Regions from separate parts of the Salmonella sp. GDC200615 genome, predicted to be linked through region 3. Evidence: predicted binding sites of a transcription regulator. Region 3 holds the regulator's gene; each other region holds the start of a gene.
The links. Region 3 encodes LexA, which represses DNA repair genes until DNA is damaged. Its sites were predicted from a motif close to TNCTGTATGTACATACAGNA; they were not measured.
Positions count from the first base shown of each region.

Region 1: mutH (DNA mismatch repair endonuclease MutH) is a predicted target of LexA. The motif match lies at 1,676-1,695, and genes of this name have one in related genera.
Region 2: sulA (SOS-induced cell division inhibitor SulA) is a predicted target of LexA. The motif match lies at 1,573-1,592, and genes of this name have one in related genera.

Region 1 covers NZ_CP192247.1:3,905,807-3,909,089, reverse strand. The annotation lists gene ACQ29O_RS18910 (TerC family protein) at 1-570, opposite strand, end outside; gene mutH (DNA mismatch repair endonuclease MutH) at 752-1,447, opposite strand; gene rppH (RNA pyrophosphohydrolase) at 2,130-2,660, shown strand; gene ptsP (phosphoenolpyruvate--protein phosphotransferase) at 2,673-3,283, shown strand, end outside.
Region 2 covers NZ_CP192247.1:2,857,078-2,860,360, reverse strand. The annotation lists gene ompA (porin OmpA) at 1-684, opposite strand, end outside; gene sulA (SOS-induced cell division inhibitor SulA) at 1,042-1,551, opposite strand; gene ACQ29O_RS13905 (TfoX/Sxy family DNA transformation protein) at 1,768-2,373, shown strand; gene yccS (YccS family putative transporter) at 2,360-3,283, opposite strand, start outside.
Region 3 covers NZ_CP192247.1:509,451-512,733, forward strand. The annotation lists gene plsB (glycerol-3-phosphate 1-O-acyltransferase PlsB) at 1-523, opposite strand, end outside; gene ACQ29O_RS02415 (diacylglycerol kinase) at 694-1,062, shown strand; gene lexA (transcriptional repressor LexA) at 1,171-1,779, shown strand; gene dinF (MATE family efflux transporter DinF) at 1,958-3,283, shown strand; gene ACQ29O_RS02430 (hypothetical protein) at 3,280-3,283, shown strand, end outside.

The DNA.
Region 1 (3,283 bases), 1.3 Mb from region 3:
GAGCGCCAGCATTTTTACCGACGGATGACGATCGACAAACTCGCCGATGGGCCGTGCCGCAAACATCATGACGCCCACGGCAATAACGACTGCCGCCATCATAATAAACAGATGATCGGAGAGGCCAACCGCTGTGATAACTGAATCAAGGCTGAAAATAATATCCAGCAGCATAATCTGCACTATTGCGCCCAGGAAAGAAGAAACCCGGGTTTTTAACCCTTCTTCTTCGCCTTCGATGGACTCATGAATCTCCTTGCTGGCTTTCCAGATTAAAAATAACCCGCCCAGTAACAGAATGAGATCGCGGGCGGAAATCGCTTCGCCGAAAAGCTCAAACAGCGGATTAGTCAGCCGAGTGACCCAGGCGATTGACGCCAGCAGCGCCAGGCGCATAACCATCGCCGCCGCCAACCCAAGCCGCCGTGCGTGGTTCCGTTGCGCCGTAGGAAGTTTTGCTACCACCAGAGAAAGAAAAATAATGTTGTCGATCCCAAGTACAATCTCCAGCAGCGTCAGCGTACCGAGCGCCAGCCAGGCATTAGGATCGGTTATCCATGCAAATAACATCGAACAAAGTCCTGCCAAAAAAAGAAGCGGTAATTATAGGCCCGTCGGGTGACGGGCGAAAGCCCAGGCTGAATTTGCGCAACCAGGAACGGTGTAAAATAGCGGCGACAATACGCTTACGTTTATCGGGCGTCGGTCCGACGCGTAGCCATAGCGGAGGTGCATTTGCGTGTAATGGACGTTACGGATTCTGCAATAAAAAATGGCGAGCCAGCAGCGCCTGCGTAAAATTTTTTTTCAGATAAAATCCACGCGGTAGCGTCAAAATAGGTTCCCCGCGCGCACCGATAGCCTCGGTGAGCGCCCTGGCATTGGCGGCTTTGGGCCGCAGTTGCAAGACTTCGCCATGGCGGGCGGTAATGCGTTCCACCTGGCCCAGCACTATCATGTCCATCAGCTCTTCCCAGTCGAGGCGTAGCTGCCTGTCCTCTTCTTCACTCGGACTCCAGAGTAGCGGCGAACCTACGCGGCGTTCGGCTAACGGTATGCTGCGATCGCCTTCGACCGGCACCCATAGCACGCGCTTCAATTTATGCCGTACGTGACTTGTCTCCCAGGTCACGCCGCTGTTACCGGTTAACGGCGCCACGCAAACAAAGGTTGTTTCCAGAGGACGACCCAGACTATCCACCGGGATGGTTTTCAGTTCTACGCCTAATGCGGCGAAATCCTGCTCCGGCTTGCTCCCGGCGCTGGCGCCGAGCCAGATCTCCAGCAAGACGCCGATCCAGCCTTTGTCTCGCTTCAAATCTTTAGGCGTGGTAATGCCGGCCATCGCCGCCAGCTCGCCTAACGTATAGCCGGAAAGCTGCCGCGCCTGGGCTAACAGCAATGCTTCCGAAGCAGGCGGAGTCAGTAGCGGACAAAGAGCGGACATGACAATTACCTTAGGTCAAAAAATGAGCAGTGATTTTATACCGTATGGGCAGAGTTTATCTTTTTCTGTGTCTTATATTCAATAGACTGATTTTTATTGCCTTTTTTGTGTTGTTTCTTCGTGTTGCGCAACGCTGAAGCGGGTTTTCCAATTCTGGTCACTGACAATAAACAGGATCTTACACTATGTTATCCACAGAAAGTTGGGATAACTGTGTAAAACCACCACTACTGTTTCCATTTACAGCCTTGACGTGCGACGAAAATCGAAAATTCAGACAAATAGTGCGTAAGTTATTGGCACAATCTGTGGATAAAACCGACGCTGGTTGATCTTTCATCAGCATAAGGATCTTAGATGTGATGCTGGTCACGCTTTATGAAGGTAGCATGTAAGATTTGTCTATAACGCAATGAATATAAGGCACTATTTTTACTGTCTCCAGCATGAGGAATTCAGACTGTTCTGGGTTTTCCCGTGGTAATTCCATACTTCTTCACAACTATATCCACAGAAAAGGTGAATAAAATGGCGCAAGGGCGTCATCATCTGTTTATAACTCGGCTATTTACTGTGAGTTATTCAATTGTTATTAGGCTGTGTCACTATTACAGAGTGGTTTACCGCCTCACTGGAGTATGAAACAATCGTTCATATATAAGGTTTATGTTGAGGTAGTCCGGTGATTGATGACGATGGCTACCGCCCAAATGTAGGTATCGTAATTTGTAATCGTCAGGGGCAGGTGATGTGGGCCCGGCGATTTGGTCAGCACTCCTGGCAGTTCCCGCAGGGCGGGATAAATCCAGGGGAGTCGGCAGAACAGGCGATGTACCGGGAACTGTTTGAAGAGGTTGGGTTAAGCCGTAAAGATGTGCGGATCCTTGCTTCTACTCGCAACTGGTTGCGTTACAAGTTACCAAAACGTTTGGTGCGTTGGGACACAAAGCCGGTATGTATCGGCCAGAAACAAAAGTGGTTTCTTTTGCAGTTAATGAGCGCCGACGCCGAAATCAATATGCAAACCAGCAGTACGCCGGAGTTTGACGGCTGGCGCTGGGTAAGTTACTGGTATCCGGTTCGACAAGTGGTGTCATTTAAACGCGATGTCTACCGCAGGGTAATGAAAGAGTTTGCAAGTGTTGTCATGGCGCTTCAGGATAATCCCCCTAAGCTACAAAGCGCGCCTGCTTATCGACGTAAAAGAGGTTAAGCCACGCAAATTATGCTCACTCGCCTGCGCGAAATAGTCGAAAAAGTGGCCAGTGCGCCGCGTCTGAACGAGGCGCTGAATATTCTGGTCACGGATATCTGTCTTGCGATGGATACTGAGGTTTGCTCGGTTTACCTGGCCGATCATGACCGACGCTGTTATTACCTGATGGCGACGCGGGGGTTGAAAAAACCGCGTGGTCGAACCGTTGCGCTTGCGTTTGATGAGGGGATCGTCGGTCTGGTGGGCAGACTGGCGGAACCCATTAACCTTGCCGATGCGCAAAAACATCCCAGCTTTAAATACATTCCTTCGGTAAAAGAGGAGCGTTTTCGCGCGTTTCTCGGCGTGCCGATCATTCAGCGTCGCCAACTTCTCGGCGTGCTGGTCGTACAGCAGCGCGAATTGCGCCAGTACGATGAAAGCGAAGAGTCTTTCCTTGTCACGCTCGCTACGCAGATGGCGGCTATCCTGTCACAGTCGCAGGTCACAGCGCTGTTCGGGCAATACCGGCAGACGCGAATCCGCGCGCTTCCTGCGGCGCCGGGCGTGGCTATCGCAACGGGCTGGCAAGACGCGACCATGCCGCTGATGGAACAGGTTTACGAAGCGTCTACGCTGGA
Region 2 (3,283 bases), 2.3 Mb from region 3:
GTTGAACAGTACGTCAGACTTCAGAGTGAAGTGCTTGGTCTGTACTTCCGGAGCCGGAGCCGGTGCCGGAGCTACTACCGGAGCAGCTTCTTGCTGGCCGAAACGGTAGGAAACACCTACGCTCAGCAGGCCGTTGTCCGGACGGGTGCCGATGGTGTTGGCATCACCGATGTTGTTAGTCCACTGGTATTCCAGACGGGTTGCGATTTCAGGGGTGATGGCATACTCGATACCGCCCGCGAATACCGGGGAAACGCCGGTGTCGTGGTCTTTAGTAGACGGGCCGCCAGGGACGTTAGACTTGGTGTCTGCACGCCATACCATACCACCCAGACGGGTATAAACGTCCAGATCGTCAGTGATTGGATAACCCAGTTTAGCGGTCAACTGAACGCCCTGAGCTTTATAAGCGCCATTGATGTTGTCGCCTTTGTACGGCATACGGCCTAACCAGTCGTAGCCCATTTCAAAGCCAACATACGGGTTAACCTGGTAACCACCAAAAGCACCTGCGCCCAGTTGGTTTTCATGAGTCGGGCCATCATTGTGAATGAAGCCGGTGTCATGGTACTGAGACCAGCCCAGTTTAGCACCAGCGTACCAGGTGTTATCTTTCGGAGCGGCCTGCGCTACGGTAGCGAAACCAGCCAGTGCCACTGCAATCGCGATAGCTGTCTTTTTCATTTTTTGCGCCTCGTTATCATCCAAAATACGCCATGAATATCTCCAACGAGATAACACGGTTAAATCCTTCACCGGGGGATCTGCTCAATAGTTACTCTACCGATATCTACGGCTTATGCTGAGCACCCCTGGCGATGTAAAGTCTACAACGTAGTTGGAAACTTACAAGTGTGAACTCCGTCAGACATGTGAAAAAAACATGACGGATATACACATCATTTAACAGTTTCAGATGATAAATCGTACAGCAAAAATTGCGGAAACCGCTTCTGACAAGCGTTCTCGCAAAAAAAAACGTTAGCACTCAAAGGAGATACGTTCGCGTAAAAAAAAGTCCAGGATAAATCCTAATTTTACTTAATGATACAAATTAGAGTGAATTTTTAGCCCGGAATGCTGTCTCCTGGATAAAGCGTGCGCACGTACAGGGCGCATGATAAACCCTACCGCATTACCTACCTTCGCTGCTTCAACCAGGCTGGCATGTTCTTCTTCTGTCAGTTCTTCAGTCATCCAACCAATTACCACGCTGTAATTTCCTGTACGCAAAGCGCGGATCATCGACTCCAGCGTATGACGAGGCGCAAGCTGGCTAATTTGCATCACTTTCGTTAATGGCAAACCTGAAGACTGTACCCATTCACGGCTGAGCTTTTGCTGCGGCGTGAGCCAGAGCTGCCAGCGTGATTGTTGGCCTAACTGACGGAGTAAAGGCAAAAGCAGGAGTTGCGCCATCATGGGCTGGTCTTCGTGGTAGACAACTTCACTGACCAGTCCTGCCGCGGCATTTTCCGTAGCGGTGCGCGCAGCGTTGTGGGTAGTGGTAGGAAATGACGAAGAACGATTTGCATAACCTGAAGTGTACATAATCAATCCAGCCCTGTGAGTTACTGTGTATTCATACAGTACCCCTGTGGCGATGAAAGATCAACTCTATTTTCGGAAACTGTCTCGCAATTTTTATTCTTAGTGGCGTCAAAAATAAAAATCATCTTGCTCGCGGAGTATAAGTTGCCTATTTTCGTCATTAACGGATCCGTTACTGCAAATCATTCTTTTACTTTATGATTTAAAAGGAATTTTATGAGAGCACTCTCTTATGACAGGATCTATAAATCGCAAGAATATTTGGCCTCTTTGGGGACGATCCAGTATCGATCTTTATTCGGTAGCTATAGTCTGACCGTGGAGGATACCGTCTTTGCGATGGTGGCTAATGGCGAGCTTTATCTCCGCGCCTGTGAAGAAAGCGTACCCTACTGTGTGAAGCATCCCCCCGCCTGGCTCATGTTTATGAAATGTGGACGTCCCGTTATGCTCAACTATTACCGGGTGGATGAAAGCCTGTGGCGCGATCAGCAGCAGCTGGTACGTTTATCGAAGTATTCTCTTGACGCGGCAATGAAGGAAAAACACAGCCGTATTTTACAGCACAGACTCAAAGATCTTCCCAATATGACCTTCCATCTGGAAACATTGCTCAATGAGTCAGGGATAAAGGACGAAAATATGTTACGCATACTGGGCGCGAAAATGTGCTGGCTAAGGTTGCGACAAAGCAATCCCTTGCTGACGGTGAAAGTTTTGTATGCCCTGGAAGGCGCAATTGTCGGCGTACATGAAGCGGCGCTCCCGGCGAGTCGTCGCCAGGAGCTTGCCGACTGGGCTCATTCGCTTACGGCTGGGTAATTAATGTAGAAGTCGGCGGTGAAATTTGCCGTTGCAAGCGTCCAATCTCGGGCAGTAAGGCAATGAGCAAACCAATTTGTTGAACAACCAGAGGTTCTTTGCTGTCCGGACGTGTTTCCAGTGACTGAACTCGCTGCTTTAAACCCTCCAGCGCCTGGTGTACGCGCTGTTCGTCTTCAGGTTGATGATGAAGCGCATCATCAACGTAGCAGACCGCGTCATCCAGAAGCCCCAACACGTCCGGATTACTGAGCTTTTCGCGGTGCGCGCCGAGGGCGGAGATATAGCTGGTAAAAGTGTGATTGAGGCAAAGCAGCCTGAACGCCGCCTCCCGGGTTTCAGCCGTGACGTCGGGTTCGCTCGACATATTAGAAACCACGGATGCCAGTTCTGCATCGCGGTTGTGCGCGTCGCGTCTGGCAATGCGATAGGCCAGGCGGTTATCCCGTCCCTGGTGATATTGCTCAAGGATCGCATCAAGGTAGCGGCAATTAGCATCGGTGGCGCGCTGGAGTACCCGGGGAAGGTTGCGAAAGCGCCAGTCCGGCCAAATAAAGCTGACCGCAGCCCAGGCGATAGCGCAGCCAATTAACGTGTCGACGACGCGCGGTAACGCTACCTCGAAGCCTTCGCCCAGGAGGTTAAAGCAGAGTAATACCAGCAGGGTGATGAACATCGTTGCATGGGCATACTGCACATTACGGAATGCGAAGAAAAGCACGCCGGTAATCACCAGCAGAACTAACTGTCCTTCAAGCGAAGGAACAAACCATAAAATCGGCAGGCCGATAGCAACGCCTACCAACGTGCCGATAATCCTGAGCGCAAGGCGATGGCGGGTCGCGTTATAGTTAGGCTGGCAAACAAACAGGCTGGTGAGCAATATCCAGTACCCGTGGCGCATCCCGGT
Region 3 (3,283 bases):
GACGCAATGAGACGGACGGCGAGAATCGGACAAAGCTATCGCGACCCAGCCAGGAGATGGCAAAGAATTTCTGTACGCCGTTCAGCATACGTAAAGGCGGGTTATCTTCTCCCTTTTCACGACCCGGCGCGCGGCCAAACATCACGGAAACGGGCACCATCTGCACGTCCAAAGCCGGATTACTCCGATGCAGATCGAGATAATCGTGAAAAAGTTTCACCGACTCTTCTTTTGGCGTGTAATAGGTAAAGACACGCGGTCCGCCGTGAATAAATACATAGCGTGGCAACAGCGCGCCGTCGATCTCCAGCGGCTCCAGCGGATCCGGGAGATCGTGCGCCAGACATTGCGCCCGCAGCGTCAGTAAGTCCGCTTTTGAGTTGTATGGCAAGACATACATAATGGGGCGAGAAGTATCGAGCCCCAATTCCTGGGCGGGTTCCGCCGGAATAGACTTGCTTTTTACCAGTATGCTTAATGGTAAATTCAGTAATTTGTAGTAAATTCGTGGCCAGCCGGACATAAACGATGTAAAGCCTCTGGTTAATAATGCAAATGCGGTGCAAGGATATCAGAAAGTTTAGCGAATTTCTGTTGTATCCCGTCATACTTCGCGCTGCGTTACGGCAGTCCGAATCGTGCAGGGCAACCGTATAATGTCATTGACGTTAATAATGTAAAAAGGTTCTTTTGATGGCCAATAATACCACTGGATTCACCAGAATTATCAAAGCGGCAGGATATTCCTGGAAAGGATTTCGCGCCGCATGGACTCACGAAGCGGCGTTTCGCCAGGAAAGTATCGCGGTATTGCTGGGCGTCATCATCGCCTGCTGGCTGGATGTGGATGCGATTACCCGTGTGTTATTGATAGGTTCCGTTTTACTTATCATGATTGTTGAAATCCTCAACAGCGCTATTGAAGCGGTCGTTGACCGCATCGGTTCTGAATACCATGAGCTTTCCGGCCGTGCGAAAGATATGGGATCGGCTGCGGTGCTACTGTCTATTTTCGTTGCCCTGATGACCTGGGGCATCCTGTTATGGTCACATTTTCGATAAAGGTTCCAAATTTTATAAATCTCTTGTTTTTTGCGCCGTTTGTGGTTCCAAAATCACCTTTAACTGTATATACTCACAGCATGACTGTATATACACCCAGGGGGCGGAATGAAAGCGTTAACGGCCAGGCAACAAGAGGTGTTTGATCTCATCCGGGATCACATCAGCCAGACAGGTATGCCACCGACGCGTGCGGAAATCGCGCAGCGTTTGGGGTTCCGTTCCCCAAACGCTGCGGAAGAACACCTTAAAGCGCTGGCGCGCAAAGGGGTGCTTGAAATCGTTTCCGGCGCATCGCGAGGTATCCGTCTGTTACAGGAAGAAGAGGACGGATTACCGCTTGTCGGGCGTGTCGCGGCGGGTGAACCGCTTCTGGCGCAGCAGCATATTGAAGGCCATTACCAGGTCGATCCTTCGCTGTTCAAACCCAGCGCCGATTTCCTGCTGCGCGTGAGCGGTATGTCGATGAAAGATATCGGTATTATGGATGGGGATTTGCTGGCGGTACATAAAACGCAGGACGTCCGTAATGGCCAGGTGGTTGTCGCTCGCATTGACGATGAAGTGACAGTAAAACGCCTGAAAAAGCAGGGCAATAAAGTGGAGCTGCTGCCGGAAAACAGCGAGTTTACACCGATAGTGGTGGATCTGCGCGAACAAAGCTTTACGATTGAAGGGCTGGCGGTAGGCGTCATTCGCAACGGGGAATGGTTGTAATCTCGTTTTAATCTCCTTGTAAGCCGTCATCCGGCAATCGTGCAGCCTGATGGCGCTGCGCTTAGCAGGCCTACGGGAATGCAGTTCCTGAGATGATTAATTTGTAGGCCGGATAAGGCGTTACGTTGCCATCCGGCAATGCGCTCGTTTCGTTTAACTCCTTGTCAGGCTTTTCTCCATGCCGCTTTTTACCTCCTCTGATAAAGCTCTCTGGCATCTCGCGCTGCCGATGATTTTTTCTAACATCACCGTCCCCTTGCTGGGGCTGGTCGATACGGCGGTGATTGGTCATCTGGACAGCCCGGTTTTCCTGGGCGGCGTGGCGGTGGGCGCGACTGCCACCAGCTTTCTTTTCATGCTGCTGCTATTTCTACGTATGAGCACCACCGGCCTAACGGCGCAGGCATTTGGCGCCAAAAATCCGCAGGCGTTAGCCCGGGCGCTCATTCAACCGTTATTACTGGCGCTGGGCGCTGGCGTGATGATTGTGCTATTTCGCACGCCGCTTATCGAGCTGGCTTTACATATTGTCGGCGGGAACGACGCTGTCCTGGTGCAAGCGAGACGCTTCCTTGAAATTCGTTGGCTAAGCGCTCCCGCGTCACTGGCGAATCTGGTGCTGCTCGGTTGGCTGTTAGGCGTTCAGTATGCGCGGGCGCCGGTTATCTTGTTGGTCGTGGGCAATATCCTCAATATCGCGCTCGACCTGTGGCTGGTGATGGGGCTTCATATGAACGTGCAGGGTGCTGCCCTGGCGACGGTCATCGCAGAATATGTCACGTTACTGATCGGCCTCATGATGGTACGTAAAGTTCTCCATCTCCGCGGTGTGTCGCTGGATATGCTAAAACAGGCCTGGCGCGGCAACGTGCGCCGCCTTTTGGCGCTCAATCGCGATATCATGCTGCGCTCATTGCTCCTTCAGCTTTGTTTTGGCGCAATCACGGTGTCAGGCGCGCGGCTGGGCAGCGATATTATCGCGGTAAATGCAGTCCTGATGACCTTACTCACCTTTACGGCCTATGCGCTGGACGGTTTTGCTTATGCGGTGGAGGCGCACTCCGGTCAGGCTTACGGCGCGCGTGACGGTAGCAAGCTACTGGACGTCTGGCGAGCGGCGTGTCGTCAGTCAGGAATTGTGGCCTTGTTGTTTTCCACAGTCTATGCCCTGGCAGGCGAACATATTGTCGCGTTACTGACCTCATTGCCGCAAATACAGCTACTGGCGGATCGGTATCTTATCTGGCAGGTGGTATTACCGCTGGTGGGCGTATGGTGCTATCTGCTCGACGGTATGTTTATTGGCGCGACGCGCGCTGCCGAAATGCGCAATAGCATGGCTGTCGCCGCGGGAGGATTCGCGCTGACGCTCTTCGCCCTGCCGGTATTAGGAAATCATGGTTTATGGCTGGCATTAACCGTGTTCCTGGCGCTTCGCGGTCTGTCGTTGAGCCTTATCTGGCGTCGTCACTGGCGCGAGGGTACATGGTTTGCCAGATCGTGA